4 regions of the Bradyrhizobium sp. BLXBL-03 genome follow, and region 2 is predicted to be linked to each of the others. Evidence: predicted binding sites of a transcription regulator. Region 2 holds the regulator's gene; each other region holds the start of a gene.
The links. Region 2 encodes PhoB, which activates phosphate uptake and scavenging genes when phosphate is short. Its sites were predicted from a motif close to TGTCATNNANCTGTCAT; they were not measured.
Positions count from the first base shown of each region.

Region 1: a site for PhoB is predicted at 1,068-1,084, ahead of ugpB (sn-glycerol-3-phosphate ABC transporter substrate-binding protein UgpB). Genes of this name have one in related genera too.
Region 3: a site for PhoB is predicted at 3,996-4,012, ahead of ACNJX9_RS18325 (OprO/OprP family phosphate-selective porin). Genes of this name have one in related genera too.
Region 4: a site for PhoB is predicted at 5,110-5,126, ahead of phnF (phosphonate metabolism transcriptional regulator PhnF). Genes of this name have one in related genera too.

Region 1 covers NZ_CP182470.1:98,857-106,037, reverse strand. The annotation lists gene ugpB (sn-glycerol-3-phosphate ABC transporter substrate-binding protein UgpB) at 1-1,014, opposite strand, end outside; gene ACNJX9_RS00455 (CaiB/BaiF CoA transferase family protein) at 1,231-2,427, opposite strand; gene ACNJX9_RS00450 (organic hydroperoxide resistance protein) at 2,598-3,023, opposite strand; gene ACNJX9_RS00445 (MarR family winged helix-turn-helix transcriptional regulator) at 3,180-3,638, shown strand; gene ACNJX9_RS00440 (GIY-YIG nuclease family protein) at 3,657-3,893, opposite strand; tRNA gene ACNJX9_RS00435 (tRNA-Ala) at 4,089-4,164, opposite strand; gene ACNJX9_RS00430 (TIGR02300 family protein) at 4,256-4,666, opposite strand; gene aroA (3-phosphoshikimate 1-carboxyvinyltransferase) at 4,825-6,162, shown strand; gene cmk ((d)CMP kinase) at 6,159-6,797, shown strand; gene rpsA (30S ribosomal protein S1) at 7,066-7,181, shown strand, end outside.
Region 2 covers NZ_CP182470.1:8,056,660-8,063,840, forward strand. The annotation lists gene ACNJX9_RS38005 (OpgC domain-containing protein) at 1-340, opposite strand, end outside; gene apaG (Co2+/Mg2+ efflux protein ApaG) at 522-914, shown strand; gene ACNJX9_RS38015 (Hsp33 family molecular chaperone) at 1,037-2,056, opposite strand; gene argF (ornithine carbamoyltransferase) at 2,220-3,143, opposite strand; gene ACNJX9_RS38025 (aspartate aminotransferase family protein) at 3,143-4,345, opposite strand; gene ACNJX9_RS38030 (GcrA family cell cycle regulator) at 4,813-5,325, shown strand; gene phoB (phosphate regulon transcriptional regulator PhoB) at 5,417-6,130, opposite strand; gene phoU (phosphate signaling complex protein PhoU) at 6,153-6,869, opposite strand; gene pstB (phosphate ABC transporter ATP-binding protein PstB) at 6,881-7,181, opposite strand, start outside.
Region 3 covers NZ_CP182470.1:3,819,599-3,826,779, reverse strand. The annotation lists gene ACNJX9_RS18340 (RluA family pseudouridine synthase) at 1-963, opposite strand, end outside; gene ACNJX9_RS18335 (replication-associated recombination protein A) at 1,016-2,350, opposite strand; gene ACNJX9_RS18330 (DegQ family serine endoprotease) at 2,347-3,750, opposite strand; gene ACNJX9_RS18325 (OprO/OprP family phosphate-selective porin) at 4,063-5,694, shown strand; gene ACNJX9_RS18320 (winged helix-turn-helix transcriptional regulator) at 5,735-6,112, opposite strand; gene ACNJX9_RS18315 (zinc-binding alcohol dehydrogenase family protein) at 6,233-7,181, shown strand, end outside.
Region 4 covers NZ_CP182470.1:890,762-897,942, reverse strand. The annotation lists gene ACNJX9_RS04265 (alpha-D-ribose 1-methylphosphonate 5-triphosphate diphosphatase) at 1-449, opposite strand, end outside; gene phnL (phosphonate C-P lyase system protein PhnL) at 455-1,153, opposite strand; gene phnK (phosphonate C-P lyase system protein PhnK) at 1,162-1,959, opposite strand; gene ACNJX9_RS04250 (alpha-D-ribose 1-methylphosphonate 5-phosphate C-P-lyase PhnJ) at 1,952-2,848, opposite strand; gene ACNJX9_RS04245 (carbon-phosphorus lyase complex subunit PhnI) at 2,845-3,960, opposite strand; gene phnH (phosphonate C-P lyase system protein PhnH) at 3,965-4,573, opposite strand; gene phnG (phosphonate C-P lyase system protein PhnG) at 4,578-5,042, opposite strand; gene phnF (phosphonate metabolism transcriptional regulator PhnF) at 5,161-5,889, shown strand; gene ACNJX9_RS04225 (IS110 family transposase) at 6,117-7,181, opposite strand, start outside.

The sequences.
Region 1 (7,181 bases), 470 kb from region 2:
GACCTGGCGATCGGTGTCCGACAGGAAGGTCAGGAATTTCGCGACGCCCTTGTACTCGTCGGCCGACTTGCCGCCCATCACCCAGAGCGAGGCACCGCCGATGATCGAGTTCTGCGGCGCGCCCTTGACGTCGGGATAGTAAGGCATCGGAACGGCGGTGAAGTTGAACTTGGCCTGCGCCTTGACGTTGCCGAAGAAGGCCGACGAGGTCAGGTAGATCGCGCACTCGCCCGAGGTGAAGCGGCCTTCGCCCTGGTTGGTGCGGCCGGCGTAGTCGTAGGTCTTGTCCTTCTGCAGCTCGACCAGTTTCTCGAGATGCTTCTCCTGCAGCGGTGCGTTGAACTCGAGCTTGGTGTCGAAGCCGTCAAGGCCGTTCGCCTTGCTGGCGAGCGGCACGTTGTGCCAGGCAGAGAGCTGCTCGAGATTGACCCAGGTGACCCAGGAGTTGGAGAAGCCGCAGGTCGGATGGCCGTTGTCGTGCAGCTTCTTGGCGACCTCGAACACTTCGGGCCAGGTCTTCGGGATCTCGGCATTGACCTTCTTCAGCTCGTCGAGATTGACCCACATGACTGTCGACGACGAGTTGAACGGGAAGGACAGCATTTCGCCCTTCGAGGTCGAGTAGTAGCCGGTGATCGCGGACAGATAGGCCTTCGGATCGAACTTCTCGCCGGCGTCGGCCATCAGCTTGTAGACCGGCTTCACGGCGCCGGTCGCGGCCATCATGGTCGCGGTGCCGACCTCGAACACCTGCATGATATGCGGCGCATTGCCGGCGCGGAACGCGGCGATGCCGGCGTTCATGGTGTCGGGATAGCTGCCCTTGTAGGTCGGGATGACCTTGTAGTCGCTCTGCGCCGCGTTGAAGTCGTTGGCGAGCTTGACGATGACGTCGTTGTTCGCACCGGTCATCGCGTGCCACCACTGGATTTCAGTCACGGCCAGCGCCGGCGAAGCCGTCATGCCGACCGCGATTGCGACAGCGGCAGCCGCCCCAAAGAATCGAAGAGCCATCAAGAATCCTCCCTCAGCCGTCAATAAAGAAGCGCTTGCGCTAGCAGCGCCATATGACGTTCACATGACTGTGTAAGCGGCCGAAACGAAAGCGGCAAGCGCCGGAAAAGGGAAGTCGTCAAATAGGCGAACGCGCCGCGCAACGGCGGGCGTTCGCGGTGCACACCAATGCCCGCGCCGCACTGCGGCATCACGCGTCGGATGCGGCAGTTGGGCCTAGCGCTTGCGCTCGGGCCCGCAGACCACGCCGCTCTCGACCATCGCGTCGATCTCCGACCTTGAGTAGCCGAACTCGCCCAGCACCTCCTGGGAGTGCTGGCTGAACTTCGGCGGCAGCCGGCGCAGGCTCGGCTTGCTGCGATCGAGCCGGATCGGCGAAGCCACGCCCTTGTACCAGTCCTTCTCGATGACATCGCCGCGGGCGACGGTGTGCGGATTGGTCAGCGCCTGGTCGATCTTCTGCACGGGACCTGCGGGCAGGCCCGCGGCGAGCAGGCGATTGCATAGCGGCTCGGCCTCGTGCTGGCTGAACACCGCGGCCAGCTCGGCGCGCAGCGCCTCGCGATTGGCGATGCGGTCCTTGTTGCGGGCAAAGCGCGGGTCGGTGCCGAGCTCGGGCTTGCCGATCTCCTTGGCGAGCTTGCGGAAGGTGCCGTCATTGCCGACGCCGATGAAGATGTTGTCGGTCTTGGTCGGGAAGATCGCGTACGGCACGAGGTTCGGGTGCTCGTTGCCGGTGAGGCCAGGCGGCTTGCCATGCATGAAATAATTCGCGGTGTGGGGATGCATGATGGCAAGGCCGGTCTCGTACAGCGTCGTCTCCAGGAACTGGCCCTTGCCGGAGCGTTGCCGCTCGGACAGCGCCATCAGGATGCCGATCGCGGCGTAGAGGCCTGTGGTGATGTCGACCAGGGGCACGCCGATCCGCATCGGGCCGCTCTCGGGCGATCCGGTCGCCGCGATCATTCCGGTCATGGCCTGGATGATGGCGTCATAGCCGGGATTGCCGCCGCGCGGGCCGTCGGCGCCGAAGCCGCAGATCCGGCAATGCACGAGGCGCGGAAATTTCTGGGCGAGCACATCGTTGCCGATGCCCCATTTCTCCAGCGTGCCCGGCTTGAAATTCTCGATCAGGACGTCGGCCGTCTCCAGCATCTTGAGCAGCACGAGGCGGCCGCCTTCGGAGGCGAGGTCGAGACCGATCGAGCGCTTGTTTCTGTTGATGCCGATGAAATAGGCCGCGTCGTCGTCGTGGAAGGGAGGACCCCAGTCGCGCACCTCGTCGCCCGCGGGCGGCTCGACCTTGATCACGTCGGCGCCGTGGTCGGCGAGGATCTGGGTGCAATAGGGGCCACCAAGCACGCGCGTGAGATCGATGACGCGCAGTCCGCTCATTGCGCCTGTGTCAGTCATGCCTTGCTTCCCTGTGTCGATATTGATCACAGGCCTAGCGAGGTTCGAACGCGCCAGCAATGGCCTGTCGCGTGGGGGCGTATGCGTCGCCGCGCAATCCCGCAGCGTGGGAAATCTCGCGGAAGCGGCCGGCCCGAGAGGGATCCCGGGCCAGCCATTCACCGTCGGGATCAGACGACGGTCAAGCGAACGTCGACATTACCGCGCGTCGCGTTGGAGTAAGGGCACACCTGGTGCGCCTTCTCGACCAGCGCTTCGGCGTCCGCACGGGACAGGCCCGGCAGCGAGACGGCGAGATCAATGTCGAGGCCGAAGCCGCCGGCCGAGCGCGGGCCGATGCCGACCGTCGAGGTCACGGAGGCGTCGGCGGGAACCTTCGGGCCGCCCTGCGAGGCCACGAACTTCATGGCGCCGATAAAGCAGGCGGCATAGCCGGCCGCAAACAGCTGCTCGGGATTGTTGCCGGCGCCGCCGCCGCCGCCGAGTTCCTTCGGCGTGGTCAGCTTGACGTCGAGCGCGCCGTCGAGGGTCGCAGCATGGCCGTCACGGCCGCCGGTGGCTTTCGCGCTGGTCTTGTAAAGGACGTTCACGGACATTTTCGTCTCCCTGAGGGGCTTCGGTTGGGGTGCGGTCTGTATTGCAAACAATTAGATTGTGCGCAATTGAAATCCGCATGCCTCACATTTAATTGTTCGCAATTGAATGTAGGCCCGCCCGGTCCCACAATGCGGGCCAGTCTCAAGAGATTCTCTATGGCCCGGAAATCAGCGACCCTCGATCCGCAACGCCTCGACAACCAGATCTGCTTCGCGGTCTATTCGGCCGCGCACGCCTTTAACCGCGTCTACAAGCCGCTGCTCGACCGCCTCGGCCTCACCTATCCGCAATATCTTGTCATGCTGGTGCTGTGGGAGCGCGATGACGTGCCGGTGAAGGATATCGGCGAAAGGCTGTTTCTGGATTCAGGCACGCTGACGCCGCTCCTGAAGCGGCTCGAGGCCGCGCACCTGGTCAAGCGCACGCGCTCGAGCGAGGACGAGCGCCAGGTCCTGATCGCCCTGACCCCGCAGGGGCATGCGCTGAGGGAGAAAGCGCGCAGCGTGCCGCAATCGATCCTCGCGGCGTCGGATTGCACGGTGTCGGAGCTGGTCGCGATGAAAGACGAGATTGTCGCGCTGAGGGATCGGTTGAATGCGGTGATTGGGGAGTAGGCCCGCGAACGCGCACGGTCAGAAATGCTTCTTGGCGAACGCGCGACCAGAGCCAGATTTCAGATATCGCTCGAATGCGGCAGCTCGTGCAGCGTCGTCGAAAGCGAAATACGTGCGAATTCGCCAAGGGCCGTATTTTGACGTGTGCGGCACCTCGCCAGCATTGTGTTTTGCCAGGCGCGCCCGCAGATCATCGGTGATGCCGACATAGAAGTGCTCGGAATCGAGACTTTCGAGGATATAGACGTATTTCAACCTGCTTCCTCCCCAGAGGGTAGGATAGCAGATCTGAGACACGTTTAGGATGTTGTTGGCGATAGGGCAGACAGCGTGGATATCAGCCCCAGTCCGCCGTCGCCCTTCGGGCTATGGCGGGACAGCCTTCGCTCACTTCGCTACGAGGGACTTCCTCAGGCTTGCCCAGCCGAAGCTCGCGAAGCGAGCGAAGGCTGGTGGAGCCAGGCGGGATCGAACCGCCGACCTCTTGCATGCCATGCAAGCGCTCTCCCAGCTGAGCTATGGCCCCTTAACCCTTGGGATGATCCTGGGGGATCACTCCCGACCGGCGAGCCTTCCGACTCGCGCGGTGCACCCTTTTTCACAGATCAGGACTGATCTCAAGTCTCTTCATCGCCCCCGACATCACCAATGATGTCGGTCACGTCCTCATCGCCCTCTTCTTCGTCGGCAATGAAGGTCGAATCATCGTCATCGTCGTCGTCGAGGGTCTCGTCGACCTCGATATCGTCCTCGGATTCGGGCACGACGGCTTTGACCTTGCCGGTGTTCTCCTCGGCATCGGCCTCCTCGAGCGAGACCAACTCTTCGTTCTCGGCCGGCTCCGGCGCGGTGTCCGCAGCTGCAGCGTGGCGGGCCTCGGCCCCGCGGGTGCCGCGGGCGGGCGCCACAGGCGCGATCGGCACAACCTCGCCGGTATAGGGCGAGATCACCGGATTCTTGTTGAGGTCATAGAACTTCTTGCCCGTGGTCGGGCAAATACGTTTGGTTCCGAGTTCGGACTTGGCCACGGCAGAGGAATCCTGGGATGTCTGAAAAGCGGTGTTTCACTTGGCTAGTTGGCGGCCCGCTGTCAATAGCGCATTACGGGAGAAAGACATGCTCGTGACGGCGGGGAGGCCATGTGGTAGTGCCCGCCAGCCTCCGAGGCGCAGCCAAGGACACAATCTTGACCCATTCCGACAAGCCGACACCCCTGAAGTCGAGCCCAAGCGGTCCCCTGACCGGAAAAGTACGGGTACCCGGAGACAAGTCGATCTCCCACCGTGCCCTCATCCTGGGCGCGCTGGCAGTCGGAGAGACCCGCATTACGGGCCTGCTCGAGGGCGAGGACGTCCTCAACACCGCCAAGTCCATGCAGGCCCTCGGCGCGAAGGTCGAGCGCACCGGCGACTTCGCCTGGAAAGTGAATGGCGTGGGTGTCGGCGGCTTTGCCCAGCCCAAGGCGGCGCTGGATTTCGGCAACTCCGGCACCGGTTGCCGGCTGGTCATGGGCGCCGTTGCCGGCTGCCCGATCTCGGCTGACTTCGACGGCGATGCCTCGCTGCGCAGCCGCCCGATGCGCCGGATCCTCGATCCGCTCGAAAAGATGGGCGCCAAGGTCGTCTCTGGCGGCGAGGGCGGCCGCCTGCCCTTGACCATCCAGGGCGCGCGCGATCCGCTGCCGATCACCTACAAGACCCCGGTCGCCTCCGCTCAGATCAAGTCGGCGGTGCTGCTGGCCGGCCTCGCCGCGCCGGGCACCACCACCGTGATCGAGAGCGAGGCCAGCCGCGACCACACCGAGCTGATGCTGAAGCATTTCGGCGCCGACATCACCTCGGTCGCCGAGGGCGCTCACGGCCGCCGCATCACGCTGGTCGGCCAGCCCGAGCTGCATGGCGCGACCGTCATCGTGCCCGCCGATCCCTCGTCTGCAGCTTTTCCTGTCGTCGCGGCGCTGATCGTCGAAGGCTCCGACATCGTTCTGTCCGACGTGATGACCAATCCGCTGCGCACCGGCCTGTTCACGACGCTGCGTGAAATGGGCGCGTCGATCGAGGAAAGCGAAATGCGCGGTGATGCCGGCGAGCCGATGGCACGCCTGCGCGTGCGCGCCTCAAAGCTGCGCGGCGTCGAGGTGCCGCCGGAGCGCGCGCCCTCGATGATCGACGAGTATCTGGTGCTGGCCGTGGCGGCGTCGTTTGCCGAAGGCACCACCATCATGCGGGGCCTGCAGGAGCTGCGCGTCAAGGAATCCGACCGGCTCGAGGCCACCGCCGCGATGCTCCGCGTCAACGGCGTCAAGGTCGAGGTCTCCGGCGACGACCTGATCGTCGAGGGGCGCGGCCATGTGCCCGGCGGCGGGACTGTCGCCACCCATATGGATCACCGCATCGCGATGTCTGCGCTGGTGATGGGCTGCGCCTCCGACCAGCCGGTGATCGTCGACGACACCGCCTTCATCGCCACGAGTTTCCCTGACTTCATTCCGATGATGCGTTCCCTTGGGGCCGAGTTTTCATGATTATCGCCATCGATGGTCCCGCGGCCTCGGGCAAAGGCACGCTCGGCAAGCGCCTCGCCCATCATTATGGCTATCGTCACCTCGATACCGGCGTGATCTACCGCGCGGTGGCCTATGCCCTGATGCAGTCCGGCACCGATCTCCACGACGAGGCCGCGGCGGTGCAGGCCGCCTTGGAACTCGATCCCGAAAAGTTCGGCAATCCCGCCCTGAAGACCCAGGAGGCCGGTGAGGGCGCCTCGATCGTCTCGGCGATCCCCAAAGTCCGTGAGGTCCTGGTCAATTTCCAGCGGCAATTCGCCGCCGACCCGCCCGGGGCGGTGCTGGACGGAAGGGACATTGGAACCGTGATCTGCCCCCATGCCGACGTGAAAATCTTCGTCGTGGCCGACCCCAGGGTCCGCGCTCGCCGGCGCACCATGGAGGCCAGGGCGCGGGGCGAGGACGCGGACGAGGCGGCCGTGCTCGCCGACATCATCCGGCGCGACGAACGGGACAAGAACCGGCCGATTGCGCCTTTAAAACCGGCCCCGGATGCTTACTTGCTAGATAACTCCCAACTGGATATAGAAGGCGGCGTCCGGGCCGCGATCGACATTATCGAGGCTGTCCGAGCGGGCCGGTCGCGGGGTTAAGCCGCAGCCGTCATTGGAGGAAGTGCCCGCTCCCGCTCTTTGAGGTCGATACTCTCGGTCCCTGTTTGGGGATCGACGCGATCCAGGCTCCGGACACAACGATTTCCACGTATCGAACGCGCGGGCCTCTGCCGGCCCGCTTCCGCTGTTTCGGTTTCAGGCCGGAGCAGCGAGCGGTCGCTCGAAGGTCTTGCGGACCTTCCGACACTGCGCGCGCGATACGCCCATGAACCCAACGGCCGGCAAGACATCCGCAACTGGAGAACAAATGGCTTCGACTTCCGCTGATACCTATAGCCCGTCGCGTGACGATTTCGCCGCGATGCTCGACGAGTCCTTCGCGGGTGGCAACCTGCAGGAGAGCTCGGTCGTCAAGGGCAAGGT
Region 2 (7,181 bases):
GTGCCGTGGCGATGACGACACCGCTCTCCAGCATCGCGCGGCCGTAGACGAAGGCTGCGGTGTAGCCCGAGATGAAGATGAAGATCTCGGTGGCGTCGCTGAAGCCGTAATTGCGGATCGTGAACCAGGTCAGCAGATTGGGGGGCAGATGGTCGATGAAGATCAGCCACAGCGCGAGGCCTCGGAACAGATCGAGCCTGAGCTCGCGCTCGCCGATGGCGGGCAGCGTGATGGCCGGCGCAGCAACGCGCGGCTTCGCGTCGACCGGTTTGGCCTCCGCGGGCTTGGCGCCCGCGGTTCCCGCGATCGTCGATCCCGTCACTTGATCGGCAATGGTCATGGGGACCCAAAAACCCTTCCGCAAATCGCGACGTTTCAGGAGTGTACCGGTCCGGTCGCCGCCTCGCAAAGCGGCCGGATCACATCTGGGGTGTACTTCTTCGTGAATTCGGGCGGGACGATGTCGCCAAGGCCGCCTGGGGCGTTTGGTTCCTGGCCGGGTTTTCGTTATGATGACAGCCATGTACCGCGCCGTGACCCGCCAGATCGAAGTGACCGTCGAGCCGAACTTTGTTCCGGAACAGTCCTCGGCCGACCGCTCGCGGTATTTTTGGTCCTACACCATCGTGATCACCAATTCGGGCGACGAGACCGTGCAGCTCAAGACGCGGCACTGGATCATCACCGATGCCACCGGGCGGCAGCAGGAGGTCAAGGGCGAGGGCGTGATCGGCGAGCAGCCCGTGCTCGCCCCCGGCGAACGCTTCGAATACACCTCGGGCGTGCCACTCTCCACCGCCTCCGGCTTCATGACCGGCCGCTACCTGATGGTCAGCGAAACCGGCGAGCGCTTCGAGATCGACGTGCCGACGTTCTCGCTGGACAGCCCCGACAACAAGCGGGTGTTGAACTAGAGGCGGCGCCAAGCGCGGTATCGTAGGATGGATTAGCCGAAGGCGTAATCCACCACTGACCGTTTCCGCAGAGAGAAAAGAGGTGGATTACGCTTCGCTAATCCATCCTACAATGCTGGCGCCTACGCGTCTTCCACGCCCGCTTCATCCGGCGTGAATTCGTACACCGAGCTACAGAACTCGCAGGTCACGACGACCTTGTCGTCCTTGACCATGGCGCTGCGATCGTCAGGCGAGAAGCTCTTCAGCATGGACGCGACCGCGTTGCGCGAGCAGGAGCATTGCGCTTTGAGGACCAGCGGATTGAACACGCGCACGCCGCGCTCGTGGAAGAGGCGGTAGAGCAGCCGTTCACCGGAGAGATCGGGATCGATCAACTCGACGTCCTCGACCGTCTCGATCAGCGAGCGCGCCTCGACCCAGGCATCGTCTTCGGCGACGCTGTGAGCCTCAAGACCCTCGGGCGCATCGCCGGGATGCAGATCGGCCTGCCGCGCGCGCTCCGGCGCCTTTGGCAAAAACTGCATCAGCATGCCGCCGGCGCGCCAGCGGTGCTTGCCGCCGTCGCTCGAGCGCCACTCCTCGCCGACCGCAAGGCGCACGCGCGTCGGGATCTGCTCGGAGCGCAGGAAATATTCGTGGGCGGCGTCTTCCAGGCTGCCGCCGTCGAGCGCGACCAGGCCCTGGTAACGGCTCATATCGGGCCCCTGGTCGATGGTCATGGCGAGATGACCGCGGCCGAGCAGCGTGCCGGAATTCATTCCAGGTTCCTTGGCATCACCGAGGCGCTCGGCATCGAAGCGCGCATAGGCGCGCAGGCGATCGGGCGCCTGATAGTCGACCACCAGGAACGACACCGGCCCGTCGGTCTGGGCCTGCAGGATGAAGCGGCCCTCGAATTTGAGCGCCGAGCCGAGCAGCGTCGTCAGCACGATGGCTTCGCCGAGCAACTTGCCGACCGGTGCGGGATAATCATGCTTGGTCAGGATGTCGTCGAGCGCCGGGCCAAGCCGCACCAGACGGCCGCGCACATCGAGCGCATCGACCTCGTAGGGCAGCACGGCGTCATCGACGGGAACTGCGGAAGGCGCGCGAACCGGGCTTTCGGGCCTGGTTTTCATGTCGGGGGATTGGGAGACCATGGCGCTTTATCTGGGGTCGGAGGGCGGAAATGGAAGGGCCCCCGCATTCCGTGCTCAGAATGGCGGGCCGCGTAGCCCGGATGGAGCGCAGCGCAATCCGGGGAAGTCTTTCCGCGTTAAGAACCCCGGATTTCGCTGCGCTCCATCCGGGCTACAAGTGAGCCTACTTCACCGCGTCAAAACACCAGGCCAAAATGCCCTTCTGCGCGTGCAGGCGGTTTTCGGCCTCGTCGAACACGACGGACTGCGGACCGTCGATCACCTCGTCGGTGACCTCCTCGCCGCGATGGGCGGGCAGGCAGTGCATGAACAGCGCATCGGGCTTGGCCAGCGACATCAGCTTGGCATTGACCTGGTAGGGCTTGAGCACGTTGTGACGGTGCTCGCCCTCCTTGTCGCCCATCGACACCCAGGTGTCGGTGACGACGCAATCTGCGCCCTTCACGGCGGCCTCGGGATCGGTGCCGAGCACGATCGGCGCGCCCGTCGCCTTGATGAAGTCGCGCATCACCTTCTTCGGGGCAAGCTCCGGCGGCGTTGCGACATTGAGCTTGAACTTGAAGCGCTCGGCGGCATGGGCCCAGGACGCCAGCACGTTGTTGTCGTCGCCGGTCCAGGCCACGGTGCGGCCCTCGATCGGGCCGCGATGCTCCTCATAGGTCATGAGGTCGGCCATCACCTGGCACGGATGTGAGCGCCGCGTCAGGCCGTTGATGACGGGCACGGTCGCGTTCGCCGCGAGTTCCAGCAGCGCCTCGTGATTGAGGATGCGGATCATGATGGCGTCGACATAGCGCGACAGCACGCGCGCGGTGTCGGCAATGGTCTCGCCGCGGCCGAGCTGCATCTCGGCACCGGTGAGCATGATGGGCTCGCCGCCGAGCTGGCGCATGGCGACGTCGAACGAGACGCGCGTGCGGGTCGACGGACGCTCGAAGATCATCGCCAGCGTCTTGCCTTCGAGCGGCCGCACCGGCTGATGCGCCTTCTGCTTCGCCTTCATGGCGGAGGAGGCCGCGAGCATGCTCTTGAGCTCCGACAGCGGCAGCTCGTTGATGTCGAGGAAGTGCTTGGGTGCCTTGCTCATCAGCTTGCCGCCCGCTTGTTGCCTGACAGCGCCGTGCAGGCGCGCTCGAGCCTGACGATGCTGTCCTCGATTTCCGCCTCGGTGACGATCAAGGGCGGCAGGAAGCGCACGACATTGTCGCCGGCGCCGACGGTAAGCAGCTTCTCGTTGCGCAAGGCTGCGACCAGATCGCCTGATGGCACCACGGCCTTGATGCCGATCAAAAGCCCCTCACCGCGGATTTCGCTGACGATATCGGGATGACGGTCGATCACGGAGGCGAGCTTCTGCTTGAGCAGCAGCGACATCTTCTGCACGTGGTCGAAGAAGCCGGGCTTGAGCATGACGTCGAGCACGGCGTTCGCGGCCGCGATCGCCAGCGGATTGCCGCCGAAGGTCGAGCCGTGCGAGCCGGGGCCCATGCCGGCGGCCGCATCCGCGGTCGCCAGGATCGCACCGATCGGAAAACCGCCACCGAGCGCTTTCGCCAGCGACATCACGTCGGGTGTGACGCCGGTGCGGCGATGGGCGAAGAGATCGCCGGTGCGGCCCATGCCGGTCTGCACCTCGTCGAAGGCCAGCAGCAAGCCTTTCTCGTCGCAGAGCTGGCGGAGCGCCTTGAGGAAGGCTGAAGTCGCCGAACGTACGCCGCCCTCGCCCTGGATCGGCTCGATCAGGATGCCGGCGGTATGCGGGCCGATCGCCTTCTTCACGGCCTCGATGTCGCCATGCGGCACCTGGTCGAAGCCGTCCATCGGCGGACCGAAGCCTTCGAGATATTTTGCCGATCCCGTCGCCGCCAGCGTCGCCAGCGTGCGGCCGTGGAAGGCGCCTTCGAAGGTGATGATGCGATAGCGCTCCGGATGGCCCTTGGAGAAGTGATGATGGCGGACCAGCTTGATCACGCCCTCCAGCGCCTCGGCGCCGGAATTACAGAAGAACACGAAGTCGGCAAAGCTCTCGTTGCAAAGACGCGCAGCGAGCTTCTCGCCGTCAGGGCTCTGGAACAGGTTCGACATGTGCCAGAGTTTCGTGGCCTGCTCCTGCAGCGCCTTGACCAGCGCCGGATGGGCATGGCCGAGTGCATTGACCGCGACGCCCGAGGTGAAATCGAGATAGCGATCGCCATTGGTTGCGATCAACCAGACGCCTTCACCGCGCTCAAAACCGATATCGGCCCTGGCGAAAACGGGGAGCAAATGCGGCGCTGCGCTGTTGGTCATGACGATCTCTTTGGTGGTCACTTCGGATGTTTCGGACGGCCTGAACACGCATGGCGCAGCGCGTCATTTGGCCCGGAAAACGAAACGTGCCGCCTTTTAAGGGCGGCACGCGCGACTATCTTATGCCTGGCAATACGGGTGTCAATGCCGCCCGGAAAGCCTCGCGAAACGCTGAATCCGTAGTCTTGCGGTGGCGATTTTGCGGGATTTTCGCCACGGAACATGTGGAAGCGAGTCGGCGGACTCTTGCGCGTGAGTCACGGCATATTGTAGCGTTTGGCTTGTCAGATACGACATCTCGTGCAGCGGTTCTGATCCCAAAAGTCCTCATGTACCGGCGTAAACGTTCGGGCGCATCTGGCGCGCCCGGCGAGCCTTAAGGGATTCTGGCGGCACGGGTTTTTCGAAGCTTAGGCATTCGTCGTGAGGCCCCACAGATGGCTGGCGCCGGCGAAGGAAAGGATGCAATGACGGTTTTGACCTGGTCAGATGATCGCGTCGAGCAGCTGAAAAAGCTCTGGGAGGCCGGACTTTCGGCCAGCCAGATCGCCGCTGAGCTTGGAAACGTGACCCGCAACGCCGTAATCGGCAAGGTGCACAGGCTCGGCCTGTCCGGCCGCGCCAAGAGCCCCTCATCAGCAGCTCCGCGGCCGCGCAAGGCGCGTCCCGCACAGCACATGATGCGGGTGAGCCGCCCCATCGCGCGCGGCAACACCGCGCTGGCGCAGGCCTTCGAGGTCGAGGTCGAGGCTGAACCTGTTACCTACGACAACGTTGTGCCGATGAGCCAGCGGCTCTCGTTGCTCGAATTGAACGAGGCCACCTGCCACTGGCCGGTCGGCGATCCTTCAAGCCCGGATTTCTTCTTCTGCGGCGGCAAGGCGCTCTCAGGCCTGCCCTACTGCGCCCAGCACTCGCGCGTGGCGTATCAGCCGGCGGCGGATCGCCGGCGGGCGCCGGCGAAGCCAGGCACGCGCTGAGTACTTGGTTCAGACGACATCGTCGCGGGACAGGCCGGGACGAAAAAAAGCGCGCCACCAGGCGCGCTTTTTTTGTTTGCTGGCGGGCAGCCTAGCTTGAGGTCTGCTCAGCCTTCGCGAAGCGATCGTCGAGCGCGTAGCCTGCGCCGCGGACGGTGCGGATCGGGTCCTGCTCGCGGCCGAGATTGAGCAGCTTGCGCAGGCGGCCGATATGCACATCGACGGTGCGTTCGTCGATATAGATGTCGCGGCCCCAGACGCTGTCGAGCAGCTGCTCGCGCGAGAACACCCGGCCGGGATGCTCCAGGAAGAACTCCAGCAGGCGATATTCGGTCGGTCCGAGATCGATCGGCCGACCCGAGCGCGCCACGCGGCGCTTCTCGCGATCGAGCTCGATGTCGCCGAAGGCGAGCACGGTCGCGAGCCGCTCGGGGCTGGCGCGCCGCAGCAGGCCCTTGACCCGCGCGAGCAGCTCGGGCACCGAGAACGGCTTGACGATGTAATCGTCGGCGCCTGTGGCAAGGCCCCTGACACGCTCGCTCTCCTCGCCGCGCGCGGTGAGCATGATGATCGGCAGCTGCTTGGTGTCGGATCGCGTCCGCAACCGGCGGCACAGCTCGATCCCGGACAGGCCCGGCAACATCCAGTCGAGCACGATCAGATCGGGGATGTGCTCCTTGAGGCGGGTGTCGGCGTCGTCGCCGCGCATCACCGTCTCCACGTCATAGCCGTCGCCTTCGAGGTTGTAGCGGAGAAGCTCGGTCAGAGCTTCCTCGTCCTCAACCACCATAATGCGTGCGCCCATGGGCTCGTCGCTCCTTGCGTAATCAGGTGTTCGGGACCGTCGTGGCGAAGGTCGTCATGTCGCCCTTCGGCCGCTTGTCGGTGATGGCCTGGCCTTCGATCATGTAGAACACGGTCTCGGCGATGTTGGTGGCGTGGTCGCCGATCCGCTCGATGTTCTTGGCGCAGAACATCAGATGGATGCAGAACGAGATGTTGCGCGGATCCTCCATCATGTAGGTGAGGAGCTCGCGGAACAGCGAGGTGCAGATGGCATCGACCTCCTCGTCACCCTTCCACACCGTCATCGCCGCCGGCAGGTCGTGCGCGGCATAGGCATCGAGCACCGACTTGACCTGCTGCTGCACGAGGTCCGTCATGTGCTCGAGGCCGCGGAACAGCTTGAGCGGATGGAAATCCGTCTCCAGCGCTGCGACGCGCTTGCCCATGTTCTTGGCGAGGTCGCCGATGCGCTCGAGGTCGGTCGCAACCCGCATGGCGCCGACGATCTCGCGCAAGTCCACCGCCATCGGCTGGCGGCGCGCGATGGTCAGCACGGCGCGCTCCTCGATCTTCTTCTGCAGCGCGTCGAGCTCGGCATCGATGGTGACGACGCGCTGGCCCAGCGCGACGTCGCGGCGGATCAGCGCATCGACGGAATCGACGATCATGCGCTCGGCGATGCCGCCCATCTCGGCGACCAGGCGGGTGAGCTCCTGAAGGTCGGTGTCGAAGGCTTTTGCGGTATGTTCGGAAGCCATGTCCTGTCTCCTCAGCCGAACCGGCCGGTGATGTAATCCTGCGTGCGCCGGTCCGACGGCGACGTGAAGATCTTGCTGGTGTCGTCGAACTCGATCAGCTCGCCGAGATACATGAAGGCGGTCTTGTCGGAGACGCGGGCCGCCTGCTGCATGTTGTGGGTGACGATCGCGATGGTGTAGTTCTCGGACAGTTCCTGGATCAGCTCCTCGACCTTGGCGGTCGAGATCGGATCGAGCGCCGAGCAGGGCTCGTCGAACAGGATCACTTCAGGCCGCACCGCGACGGTGCGGGCGATGCAGAGGCGCTGCTGC
Region 3 (7,181 bases), 4.2 Mb from region 2:
GCGGCCTGTCACCGGCTTCAGCGACACCCAGGTCAGCTTGTTGCCGGCGGTCTCGACCACCGCATAGTAGGTCACGGCGTGGCTGGCGCCCTCGTCGCCATGCTGGGCGATGCGCATGATGGTGTCGTCCTCGCTCTCCTCCTTGGCAAGGAAGGTCGAGATGCGGCCCTGCTTCGGCTTCGGCAGGCCCGGCACCAGCGCCCAATAGACCTTGCGCGCCGAGCGCGAGCGGAACGCGCCGGTGAGATGCGAGGCAGCAAATCGCGTCTTGGCGATGAGCAGACAGCCCGAGGTCTCGCGATCGATGCGATGCACGAGGCGCGGCTTCTGCCCCTTGGCATCGCGCATCACCTCCAGCATCTGATCGATGTGGCGCGTCATGCCCGAGCCGCCCTGCACGGCAAGGCCGGCGGGCTTGTTCAGCACGAGGACGTCGTCGTCCTCGTAGATCGTCATCTCCTTCAGCGCCTTGAGCGTCTTCTGCGCGGCCTCCGAGAGCTCGCCGACGACCTTCGGTGTGTCGAGTTTCAACGGTGGGATGCGGACGCTCTGGCCCTGCTCCAGCCGATCCTTGCTGTCGACGCGCTTGCCGTCGACGCGCAGCTCGCCTTTGCGGACGACGCGCTGGATGTGGGAGAATGACAGGCCGGGAAAGCGCGCTTCAAGGAAACGATCGACGCGCATGTTGTTCTCGTCGGCCGCCACCGTGACGGTCTGCACCTTGGTCGGCAGCAGCGCCTCGACAGGCTTCTCCGATGCCGGCCTTTCCTGTGCAGCCTTGTTCTGTGCAATCTTGGGCGGCCGTCGCTCGGCGCGGTCGCCGGCAAAGCGCGGCGGTTTGCTGGGCTTGCCGCCCGGACGCGGTCCCGCTTTCTTCGCGCTCCGTGCCTTGAACGGACGCGAATCCTTGCGCTCATCGCGCGAACGGGGCTCTTGATTGGTTCTTTTGATACGGCGGCTCATGGCTGCCTGCGTACCCTAAAAGCGGCCCTTCGTCACGGCGAAATGGCCACCTCTAGCGCGAACCCCGCTCCTTGCGCAGCTTGGCCCAGTAATCCAGCCGTTTCCTGATCTCGCGCTCGAAGCCGCGCTCAGGCGGATCGTAGAAGGTCTGGCGTCCCAGGGCCTCCGGGAAGTAGTCCTGCCCCGAAAAAGCGTCGGCGGCATCGTGGTCGTATTCGTAGCCTGAGCCGTAGCCTTCCGACTTCATCAGCTTGGTCGGCGAATTCAGGATGTGCTTTGGCGGCAGCAGCGAGCCGGCCTGTTTTGCCACCTGCATCGCCGTGCCGAAGGCCGTATAGACCGCGTTCGATTTCGGCGCGGTGGCGAGATAGACCACGGCTTGCGCGATCGCTAGCTCGCCTTCGGGATGGCCGAGGAAGTCGAAGGCGTCCTTGGCCGCATTGGCGATGACGAGCGCCTGCGGATCGGCGAGGCCGATATCCTCCACCGCCATGCGTACCACACGGCGCGCCAGGAACAGCGGGTCCTCGCCGGCATCGAGCATGCGGCAGAGATAATACAGCGCAGCATCGGGATCCGAGCCGCGCACCGATTTATGCAGCGCCGAGATCAGGTTGTAATGGCCGTCGGCCGATTTGTCGTAGATCGGTGCGCGGCGTTGCAGGATGTCCTGCAACTGTGCGGCGTTGAAGATCTCGTCGGCTCGTGCCGAGCGCCAGACCTCCTCGGCGAGCGTCAGCGCTGCGCGGCCGTCGCCGTCGGCCATGCGCACCAGCACCGCCCTCGCCTCCGCATCGAGCGGCAGCTTGCGGCCCTCGACCGCCTCGGCATGCGCGAACAGCTTTTCGATCGCGGCGGCATCGAGCGAGCGAAACACCAGCACCCGTGCGCGGGACAAAAGCGCCGCGTTGAGCTCGAAGGACGGATTTTCCGTGGTGGCGCCGACCATGACCACCGTGCCGTCTTCCATCACAGGCAGAAACGAATCCTGCTGGGCGCGGTTGAAGCGGTGCACCTCGTCGACGAACAGCAGCGTGCCCTTGCCCATCTCGCGGCGGGCGCGCGCGGCATCGAACGCCTTCTTGAGGTCGGCGACGCCGGAGAACACCGCGGAGATCTGCTCGAAATGCAGGTCGGTCGCATCCGCGAGCAGCCGCGCCACGGTGGTCTTGCCGGTGCCGGGCGGGCCCCAGAACACCAGCGATCCCAGCGTGCGCGTCTCCAGCATGCGCGTCAGCGCGCCGTCGGGCCCGAGGATGTGATCCTGGCCGACGACCTCCGACAGCGTCCGCGGCCGCAGCCTGTCAGGCAGCGGATGCGGGGCATCGTGATCGAGCCCCGCCGCGGCGAAGAGAGTTGGCGTCTGCTGTGGTCGCTTCGGACTCATCCGCCCAGCGTGACGTTGATCTGCTGACCGGCCCGCACCAGCGTGATGCGCCAGAGCCGCTGGCTGACGGCCGCCGCCTTCTCGAGGTCGCCGGTCTTGCCGATCTTCTGGTTGTTGACGGCCAGGATGATGTCGCCCTTCTGGAAGCCGACCTGGGCGGCGGGCGAGTCATCACCGAGATCGGTGATGACCACACCTTCGGTGTCGGCGTCGAGATGCAGCTCGTCGGCAACCGCAGGCGTGATGGTCGAGACCTTGGCGCCCTGGAACGGCGAGCGGGCGGTGACGACGAGCTCATTGCGGCCGGTATCGGGCGCGGTCTCGAGCGCGATGGTCAGCTTGAGCGGCCTGCCGCCGCGCTGCACGTCGATCTGCGCCGTGCCGCCGATCGGGCGAGTGGCAAAGCGATAGTCAAACGCGTTGGGATCGTCCACGGCCTGGCCGTCGATGCCGGTGATGAGGTCGGAGGATTTCAACCCGGCCTTCGCCGCAGGCCCATTGGGAACGACGCTCGCGACCAGCGCACCGCTTGGCGAACGCAGGCCGAGACTATCGGCGATCTCCGGCGTCACCGCCTGCAGCTTCGCGCCAAGCCATGGCCGCTTTACCGCCTTGCCGCCGCTCTTGGCGGAGGCGACGACGACGCGCACCATATTGGCGGGAATTGCGAAGCCGATGCCCTGCGAGCCGCCGGAGCGCGAATAGATCGCGGTGTTGATGCCGGCGAGCCGGCCGTTCATGTCGACCAGCGCGCCGCCGGAATTGCCGGGATTGATCGCAGCATCGGTCTGGATGAAGAACTGATAGTCGGTGATGCCGACCTGCGTGCGCGCCAGCGCCGAGATGATGCCGTGGGTCACGGTCTGGCCGACGCCGAAGGGGTTGCCGATCGCCATCACGACGTCGCCGACCATCAGCTCGTCCGAATTGGTGAATTCGAGCGCCGGGAACTTTTCCTTGGCATCCTTCAGGCGCAGCACCGCGAGATCGCTGCGGGAGTCCTTCAACACGATCTCGGCCTCGAACTCGCGCTTGTCCGACAGCGACACCTTCACCTGGTCGGCACCTTCGATGACGTGGACGTTGGTGACGACGAGCCCGGAGGCGTCGACGATCACGCCCGAGCCCAGCGACCGCTGCACCTGCTCCTGCTGCTGGCCGCCGCCGAAGAAACGGCGGAAGATGGGGTCGTCCAGCAGCGGGTTGCGGTTCTGCACCACCTTGGCGGCATAGACGTTGACGACCGCCGGTTGCACCCGCTGCACGATCGGCGCATAGGACAACCGCAGCTCGGCCTGCGACGAGGGCACGCGACGGTCCTGCGCCGCAGCCGGATTGAAGTGGGCCGAAAAGCCTATGCACAATGCCGTGACGACGGCGGTCAAGTTCGCTCGAAACATCCCTACCTCTTGGAAAAGACGCCGGAATATAGGCGCGTTCGCCCCCCAATAGAAGGGCGCCGGGCGGCAATATTCAGCCCCTTTCCGGTGTGTCCCACCTGCAAGCCCAGCGTGCGAAATCACAATCTGCCGGGACGATGGATTGGCATGATGCGCATCATCCTGCATGCTCGTGCCAGGCGGATTCGGTTGCGGCGAATTGGCATCAGTGGGAACCGCAGAGCCGGGCGCGCGCGTCGCGGGGCAGTCATCGATCAGTCTTAGGCTCTCCCGTTGCGACTTGGGGAAGTTCGTCAAAGGATGGAGCACGACATGAGCAGGACAGGACTAGCAGCCACGGCGATCGGTCTCGCCGGCGTGCTGGCGGCTTCACAGGCCCAGGCCCAATCGGCCAGCACCAGCGAGCAGGAGATCGCGCTCCTGAAGCAGCAGTTGAAAATGCTGGAGCAGAAGCTCGACAAGCTCCAGAGCCAGACCGCCGCGAACGCGGCCGCCACGGCGAAAGCCAGGCAGGAAGCGAAGGCCGAGGCCAAGGCCGAAGCGCGCTCGGAGGCGAAAGCCGCGGTCGCCAATGCCAACGCGGCCATTCCGGTCAAGGGGCCGGTGGCCCCATCGGGCGTCGTGGTGACGATGCCGAACAATCGCCCGACCATATGCACCGCCGACGGGCACAACTGCGTCGCCATCACCAGCCGCGTGCACTGGGACGTCGGCGGGTACGACTACCGACCCAACACGGCAGCCACGGTACCGCAGAAGCTCGACAGCGGCGAGAACGTTCGTCGCGCGCGCATCGGCGTCGTCGGCAAATTCCTCGAAGACTGGAATTTTGCGCTGATCTACGATTTCGGCGGTTCGGCTGACGGCTTCGGCGGCACCGGCGCCGCCGGCGCGACTCCCGTGGGCTTCGATCCCGGCGGAGGCACGTCCGGCATCGAGAACGCGTATCTGAGCTACACCGGGCTGAAGCCGTTCGGCGGCAAGATGGCGATCGAAGCCGGCATCATGGACATTGCCTGGACCATGGATGAATCCACGAGCTCCAACGACATCGCCTTCATGGAGCGCGCCTCGGTCGGTGTCATCGCGCAAAATATCGCCGCAGGCGACTTCCGCTCTGCCGCCGGCGCCCGCTGGTACAATGACGTGTTCTATGCCGGCGCCTATGTGACCGGCCCGACCACGGGTGCCATTCACTCGGCCTCGAGCATTTCACCTCCGGGGACCAGCGAGCAATACGGCGCAACCGCCCGTGTTGCCGGCCAGGTCGTCAGCGGCAACGACTATTCGGTGCATCTCGGCGCCGACGCCGAGTGGCTGATCCAGCCGCCGCGCAATCTGATCGCCAACACGCAAACTCTGACGCTCAGCGATCGTCCCGAACTGCGCATCGATCCGACGACGCTGATCTCGACCGGGGCGATTGCAAACGTATCGGGTGCGCAGGTGTATGGCCTCGAAGCCGCCGCTTCCTATGGACCGCTCTGGGTCCAGGGCGAATACTATTGGTTCAACATTGAACGCAATGCGAATACCGCCGTGGCGCCCATCGGCACGTCGAGCCTGAATTTCCAGGGGGGTTATGCGCAGGCGGCCTATGTCCTGACCGGTGAAAGCCGCAAGTACAATCCGGGCAACGCCGCGTATGGCGGCGTCAAGCCGAACAATCCGTTCTCGCTCGACGGCGGTGGCTGGGGTGCCTGGGAAATCGCAGCCCGCTACTCCACGATGAACTTGAACGATCAGCTCGCGACCGCCGCCGGAATCGCCGGCGGGCGGCAGGACGTCTACACGCTGGCGCTCAACTGGTACGTCAACGGCAACGTGCGCTTCATGCTCGACTACCTGCATGGCACGGTCTCGAAGCAGGCCTCGGCGGTGTCTACGGCGGATGTCGGCTCGAAGTTCGATGCGGTCGCATTGCGCACGCAGTTCGCGTTCTGACGCGCCCTGTTCGGGAGCGGCATCGTCCGCTCCCGAACATCTAGGCCGCCCGCTTCGGCTTCCTCTCGACCACAGGCGGCGGTGCGCAGGACAGCCGCTGCTGATGGCTCTCGCCCCAGGCTTTCAGAATATCGATCACCGGCCGCAGGCTCTCGCCCAACTCGGAGAGACAATACTCCACGCGCGGCGGCACCTCGGCATAGACCTTGCGGATGACGAGCTTGTCCTCCTCCAGCGCGCGAAGCTGCTTGGTGAGCATGCGCTGGGTGATCCCAGGCATCATGCGGCGCAATTCGCCGAAGCGCCGGGTGCCGCTCTGCAGGTGATAGAGGATCACGCCCTTCCACTTGCCGTCGATCAAATCCAGCGTCGCCTCGACCGAGCAGCCCGGACGACGGGCAAAATCGCGCCGTTTCATCAGTGTTTTCCCAATAGTATCCAAACGGGGACTATATCCCCGAATGTACAGTACTTGCCAAATTGGAGCCAGCGCGACAGGTAAGACGCGGGCGAAAACGCCATCTGATGGAGACAAGCCATGAAGGCCGTCGGCTACAAGAAGTCGCTTCCGATCGAGGATCAGGACGCGTTGATCGATTTCGAGACCGCCAAGCCAGAGCCGAAGGGACGCGACATCCGCGTCGCCGTGAAGGCGATCTCGGCCAATCCCGTCGATTACAAGGTGCGCAAGCGCGCCGCGCCGCCCGAAGGTGAGACCAAGATCTTGGGCTATGACGCCGCCGGCATCGTCGATGCGGTCGGGCCCGAGGTCACCCTGTTCAAGCCGGGCGACGAGGTGTTTTACGCGGGCTCGATCCTGCGCCAGGGCACCAATGCCGAATTCCACCTAGTGGACGAACGCATCGTCGGCAACAAGCCGAAATCGCTCTCCTTCGCGCAGGCCGCGGCGCTTCCCCTCACCTCCATTACCGCGTGGGAATTGCTGTTCGATCGCCTCGGCGCAATCCCGGGCAAGAGCGTCGATCCGCGCACGCTTCTCATCACCGGCGGCGCCGGCGGCGTCGGCTCGATCCTGATCCAGCTCGCCCGCCGCCTCACCGGCCTCACCGTGGTTGCGACCGCGACGCGGCCGGAATCGCAGAAATGGTGCCTCGATCTCGGCGCGCATGCGGTGATCGATCACGGCAAGCCGATGAAGGAGCAGATCGAGAAGCTCAAGCTGCCGCCGGTCGCGCTGGTCGCGAGCCTTACCTTCACCGATCAGCACTACAAGAGCATCGCCGAGTTCATGGCACCGCAAGGCCGGTTCGGCCTGATCGACGATCCCCCGGAATTCACCATGAGCACGTTCAAGGGCAAGGCGATCTCGGTGCACTGGGAATCGATGTTCACGCGCTCTTCGTTCCAGACGCCTGATATGATCGCGCAACATCACCTGCTCAACGATGTCGCCGATCTGATCGACAAGGGCGTGCTGCGTACCACGCTCGACCAGACCTTTGGCACGATCAACGCGGCCAATCTCA
Region 4 (7,181 bases), 1.3 Mb from region 2:
CTCGGCATCGGGATTTCGCAGCGCAGATGCAGGAAGTGGTCGGCGCGCAGCAGGTTCGAGTCGCGCGCGGTCGTGATGGCCGCAGCGAGCACGCCGGCGCGGCCATCGACCTCCTCGGCGCCGTCCTCGCGCCAGACACGGAGCGAGTCGAACACGGTGGTGATGCCTGAGGTCGCAAGCTGGCCGTCATAGGAGATCACGGCCGCGACGGGATTCCAGAATACCTTTGGGCGCGGCACGTAATGCGCTTCGAGATGATCGGTGTGCAGCTCGATCAGGCCGGGCATGATCAGATCGCCGCCGGCATCCTCCGCACCCGCGGGCGCCCTGCCCTCACCGATCCCGGCGATGCGTCCGTCGGCAAGCGCAAGCCAGCCCTGTTCGATCACCCGGTCCGCCAGCACGATCCTGGCGTTGGCAATCACTGTGTCCTTCGGCTTCATTTCCATGTCCTTCAGGCCGCGGCGGCAAAGCTGGTGACGTCGACGATGCGGTCGGCAATCAAATGCCTGACTTCGTCGTCATGGACAATGGCGACCATGGCCACGCCCTGGCGCTTCTTCTCGGCGACCAGCGCGACCACCACAGCGCGGTTGGCAGCGTCGAGCGAAGCGGTCGGCTCGTCCAGCAGCAGGATCGGCAGGTCCGAGATGAAGCCGCGCGCGATGTTGACGCGCTGCTGCTCGCCGCCGGAGAAAGTCGCGGGCGGCAGCTGCCAGAGCCTTTCAGGAATGTTGAGGCGATGCAGCAGCTCACCGGCGCGCGCTTGCGCATCGGCGCGAGTCACGCCGCCTGCGATCAGCGGCTCGGCGACGACGTCGATAGTGGCCACACGCGGCACAGCGCGCAGGAACTGGCTGACATAGCCGATGGTGGCGCGGCGGACGTTGAGCACTTGCCGTGGCTCGGCGGTGGCGAGATCGATCACCTCGCCGCGATGGCGGATGCCGATGCGACCGGAATCGCAGCGGTAATTGCCGAAGATCATCTTCAGGATCGAGGATTTGCCGGCGCCTGACGGTCCGGACAGCACGACACACTCGCCCGGCTGGACCTGAAAGGTCACGCCGCGCACGACAGGCAGCTCGATGCCGCCTTGCAGGTGCATCCTAAAGGTCTTGCCGGCGTCGGCGATGTCGATCATGGCGGTCATCGGAGAGCTCATGGCGGCAGAATCGAGGAGACGAGGAGCTGGGTATAGGGCTCACGCGGATCGTCGAGCACCTGGTCGGTGAGACCTGTCTCGATGAGGCGGCCGCCCTTCATCACCATCACGCGATGCGAGAGGAGACGCGCCACCGCGAGATCATGGGTGACGATGACGACCGCGAGATGCAATTCGGCGACGAGATTGCGCAGGAGATCGAGCAGGCGCGCCTGCACGGAGACATCCAGACCGCCGGTCGGCTCATCCATGAACACCAGCCGCGGCCCGGTGACGAGGTTGCGCGCGATCTGGAGGCGCTGGCGCATGCCGCCGGAATAGGTCCGCGGCGCATCGTCGATACGCGCGACGTCGATCTCGACCCGGGTGAGCCAATCGGAAGCACTTTCGCGAATCCGGCTATAATGGTTCCAGCCCACGGCCATCAATCGCTCGCCGACATTGGCGCCGGCCGAGACCGCCATGCGCAGGCCCTGCGCGGGGTCCTGATGCACAAAGCCCCAATCGGTGCGGAACAAGAGGCGACGCTCGGCCTCGCCGAGCGAGGCGAGATCGCGGGTGACGCCGTCGCGCATCCGATAGGATACCTGCCCGTCGCTCGCCGCGAGCTGGCCCGACAGCATTTGCAGCAATGTCGACTTGCCGGAGCCGGATTCGCCGACGATCGCCAGCACCTCGCCCGGATAGAGCGCGAACGACACGTCACGGCAGGCGGCGATGCGGCCGTAGGACTTGCTGAGGGAGTTTGCGATCAGCAATGGCTGATCGGCTTCCTGAATATCCTGATCAGCCATTGGATGCCTCCGGCGCCTTGTCCTTGTAGGGTGCGGCGCTCAGGGCACCGTGATGGCCGGCAGCCTGACGGCCCTCGCAATAGTCGGTGTCGGAGCAGACGAACATGCGGCTGCCCTTGTCGTCGGTGACAATCTCGTCGAGATAAGAGTCTTCGGTGCCGCACAGCGCGCAGGGCGCGTTGAAACGATACGGCTCGAACGGATGATCCTCGAAATCGAGCGACACCACCTGAGTGTAAGGCGGGATCGCGTAGATGCGCTTCTCGCGGCCGGCGCCGAACAATTGCAAGGCCGGGCAATTGTCCATCTTGGGATTGTCGAATTTCGGCGTCGGCGACGGGTCCATCACATAGCGCGCGTTCACCTTGACCGGATAGGCATAGGCGGTCGCGATGTGGCCGAAGCGGGCGATGTCCTCATAAAGCTTCACATGCATAAGGCCATATTCGGCGAGCGCGTGCATGCGGCGGGTCTCGGTCTCGCGCGGCTCGAGGAAGCGCAGCGGCTCCGGGATCGGCACCTGATAGACCAGCACCTGCTTTTCGTGCAGCGCGGTCTCCGGGATGCGGTGACGGGTCTGGATTACGGTCGCCTCGTCGGTCGACGTCGTGGTGGCGACGCCCGCGGTCTTGGCGAAGAATTTGCGGATCGAGATCGCGTTGGTGGTGTCGTCCGAGCCCTGGTCGATCACCTTCAGCACGTCCCTAGGGCCCAGGATCGCGGCGGTCACCTGCACGCCCCCGGTGCCCCAGCCATAGGGCATCGGCATTTCACGGCTGGCGAACGGCACCTGATAGCCGGGGATCGCGATCGCTTTCAGGATGGCGCGGCGGATCATCCGCTTGGTTTGTTCGTCCAGATAAGCGAAGTTGTAGGCAGGCGCGTTCATTCCGCGGCCTCCTTCATGGCACCGGGAGTATTGGCTTCGGCCGAAGCTTCGGCAAATTCCTTGCGCAGCTTGCGCAGGAGGCCAAGCTCGGACTGGAAGTCGACGTAATGCGGCAGCTTCAGATGCTCGACGAATCCGGTCGCCTGCACGTTGTCCGAATGCGACAACACGAATTCTTCATCTTGCGCCGGGGCGAGGGCTTCTTCTCCGAGCTCGCGGGCACGCAGCGCCCGATCGACCAGCGCCATTGACATGGTCTTGCGCTCACTTTGGCCGAAGCCGAGGCCATAGCCGCGGGTGAAGCACGGCGCTTCGGTTGCCGAGCCCTTGAACTGGTTGACCATCTGGCACTCGGTCAGTTCGATCGAACCAAGCGGCACGGCGAAGCCGACGTCCTCAGCTGTGAATTCGACCTCGACCTCGCCGAAGCGGATCTCGCCGGCGAAGGGGTGATTGCGGCCGTACCCGCGTTGGGTGGAATAGCCCATCGCCAGCAGAAAACCTTCATCGCCGCGGGCGAGATTTTGCAGGCGCAAATCGCGGTCAGCCGGGAAGTTCAGCGGCTCCCGCGTGAGATCGCCGACGCTGGCGCCGTCTTCGGCCTGTGGCGATGATTCGATCAGTCCGTCGCGGCCGAGAATGTCGGTCACGCGCGGCGTCGGCGCCGTTGAGGCTTCGGCCACGGCCGGCGCTTCCGGCACAAAACCCTGGGCGAGCGAGGGATCGAGCAGGCGATGCGTGTAGTCGAAGGTCGGCCCGAGGATCTGGCCGCCCGGAATGTCCTTGAAGGTGGAGGACACCCGCCGCTGCACCCGCATCGCGCCGGTGTCGACCGGCTCGCTGGCGCCGAAGCGCGGCAGGGTGGCGCGGAAGGCACGGACCAGGAAGATCGCCTCGATCAGATCGCCGCGCGCCTGCTTGATCGCGAGCGCCGCGAGCTCGCGGTCATAGAGCGAGCCCTCGCTCATGACGCGATCGACGGCGAGGCCAAGCTGTTCGGAGATCTGGTCGAGCGAGATTTCCGCAACGTTTTGGTCGCCGCGCCTGGCATTGGCGAGCAGGCGATGGGCGTTCTCGATGGCGCGTTCGCCGCCTTTGACTGCGACATACATGCCTCTAGCCTCCCTTGCTCACGACGCGCGTGGTGCGCGGAATCGCGACCACGGCATCCTCGGCGACCAGCACCACGTCGATGCCGCGCGGAAACAGCGTCTCGTTGAAGCGCAGCTGCTCGAACAGGTCGAACGGCTTGAACGACGCCTCAAGCGTCGCGACGCCGTCGATGCCGGGACCGCGCAGCTCGACGTTTTGGCCTGCGCCCAGGCTCTCGACCTGAATGATCACGGTGGTTGAACGATCCGGATATTCGTTGGTGCCGAGCGCGAACCGCGTAAGATTGGGCAGCAACACGCCGTCGCTGATCAGCGCGAAGGCTGCGATCGACGAATCCTGCACCACCGGCGCGCCGGTGTGAAACTTGAGCCATTTCAGGACCTCGGTGCTCTCGGCCATGCGCGCATCGAGCCAGAGCGGCGTGTCGTGATCGAACAGCGTCAGCGCGATCGCGGCCGTGCCGCGCATCATCGTATCGGGCGTTCCCGCCATCGGCACGATGCGCTGGACCGTGCCGGGCCGTGCCATCGCGTCCATGACCGAGCGAAAGGTCGATTGCGCCGACAACACCTTGTCGGCGAATCCCGGCGGCAGTTCCGCAATCGTTGTCATGGCCTCATCCCTCACCGCGCACCATGGTGTAGAAATCAACCTTGGTCGCAGCCGTCTGTTCGGCCTGCTGCTTGCGTCTGACCATAAGCTGCTCGCGCAACGGAGCGATTACGTCGCGCTCGACGGCGACGCCGAAATCGCGTGACTGCACCAGCGCGTCGCACAGCGCGATCAGCCGTGCCTTCTCACTGTTGCGCCCGAGCGTGTAGCCGAAGCCGACCTCGCCGCTGGCAAGCCGCACCGCAGCGCGCGACACGGTCGCCTCACCGAGATTGAACGGCGCGCCATCGCCGCCGACCCGGCCGCGCAGCATCACCAGACCGTTCTCCGGTTCGCGCAGATCCTGATGGACGGGCAAAGCAATCGTGCGGAGGCGAGCGGCGATCTCGCCCGCCTCCGCGTGCGCCAGCACGGCCATGGCGGCCTTGCGCTGGGCTTGCTGGGTATTGTGCTGGGTCACCGAATCCACCGGCCTTCCACAAAACTTGCCGAATTGAAGTTGTCTATGATAATAGACAACTTCATACGGAAACGCCATGACTGTTTCGTGACAAGCGTGTGATTTTAGGGCTAGGCTGATCGCCGACATGAGTATGCAGGACACCGCTTCCTCCGGCGTCGCGCTGTGGCGCCTCGTTGCCGACGGCATCGAGCGCGGCATCGCCGACGGCCGCTTTGCCGCCGGCGACAAATTGCCGGGCGAGATGGAGATCGCCGAAACCTATCGCGTCAACCGCCACACCGTGCGGCGCGCGCTCGCAGCCCTTGCCGAACGCGGTATCGTGCGCGCCGAGCGCGGCAGCGGAACCTATGTCGAGGCGCAGAAGCTCGCCTATCCCTTGCGCTCGCGCACGCGCTTCTCGGAGATCGTCGGCGCCGAAGGCCGCGAGCCGCATGGCCGGCTGATCGAGGCGTCAGAGGATGCCGCAACGCGCGAGCTTGCAGGGGAACTGGGCGTGAAATCAGGCGCGCCGCTGGTGCGGATCGAGGCGATCCGCCTCGCCGACCGCACGCCGATCTGCGTCTCCACCACCTGGTTGTCGGCCGAGCGATTTCCGGGCGCCGGCGCGGTGTTCTCGGCCACGCGCTCGATGACGAAGATGCTCGAGCATTACGGGATCCGCGACTACCGCCGCGGCGCCACCCGGATCACCGCCGGCATCGTCGATGCGACCGATGCCGCGCGGCTCGATCTGCCGCTGGGACGGCCGATCCTGGTGGTCGACGCGACGGACCTCGATCTCGAGGGCAAGCCGCTGGTGACGAAGCATTCGCGCTTTGCCGCAGAGCGGGTGGAGTTTTTGGTGGAGCCGTAGGGGAGCTCGCTCTCTCCACGAAAACGGAGCCGTAGGACCTCCTACCCTTCGTCAAGGGTGGGAGTCCCTGACAGATAACCATAGCACCGTGCTCGACGCTATCCAGGACGCTTCGCGCCGGCTTTGCCGGTGCCTATGGCATCCTGGACAGCGTCTGCGCGCGGCGCTCTTGCGTTCGGCAGGTCGGGACGAAGGAACGGTCGCATGCGGCCGAACAAAGGAACGGCTCAGCCTGCTGCCGAGATCTTCGCGCTGTTGTGGTCTGCGTCGTAGGGCGTCTGGTGCTTGAGCGTCGCGCACAAGGCAAAGAGCAGGCGATCTCCCACACCACGCAGCGCACGCGCATGGCCGTGTCCGCGCTGCCGCAAAGCATCATAGCGTCGCCGGGCTGCGGCGTCGTATTGAAGCGCGCCGCGCGACCAGTGATGAACGGCGCTTTGCAGCCGCCTGTTGCAGGCCAGGCGGCGGATCACGAAGCGTTGCTTGCCGCTTTGCCGCGTCACCGGTGCGACCCCTGCCAAGGCGCGCAAGGCGTGGTAGTCTCGTCTGCGCAGAGGCTCGGTGGCCTCGACGAGCAGTGTGGCGAGAACGATCCTGCCGATTCCCGGCCAGGAGCGAAGGATCGCCACGTCACACTGCTCGGGATTCTGCCCCGCGGGGCTCTCCTGTTCTTCGAGCTTGGCGCACAGGCGGTCCAGGCTGTGCTGCGCTTCCTTGATTTGCTGATTGACCAGGCGCAGACGGGCCGCGAGGCTGCGGATATGCACGCACGCAGCCTCCGTCGTGCCCGGTGCCACGAGCAGGGGTGTCTCGCGCAAAGTCTTGAGCACCGTCGCCGCATCGAGGCGGCGGATACGATAGGCGCTGAGGATGCGCGCGATCGCCTTGTCGCTGGCCTTGGCCGCGCTGTCCGGCGTCGGCACCTTTTGCCAAAGTGCCAGGAACCAGTCGTCGGCGACATCGTCGGTCAGCTTGGCCGCTTGGGGATAGTACCGCCACAACTGCTGACGCAGGCGATTGGCAAGCCGCGTGCGCTCCTGCTGCAGCTCCTCCGCCATGCGCGACCACTCGCGCAGCTCGATCACCACCGGATTGTCGGCCGCAAGCTGGCGGAAGGCCGCACAGTCCGTACGCAATGAGCTTCCGAGCACATGAGCGTCGCGGCGATCATCCTTGGCACCGGCCACCGTGAAGCGATCCCGGAAGCGGTCGAGTTGCTTGGGATTGATGGCAAAGACCATAAAACCATGCTCGAGCAGCATCTCCACCACTGGGCCATGCGGCGTCTCGAT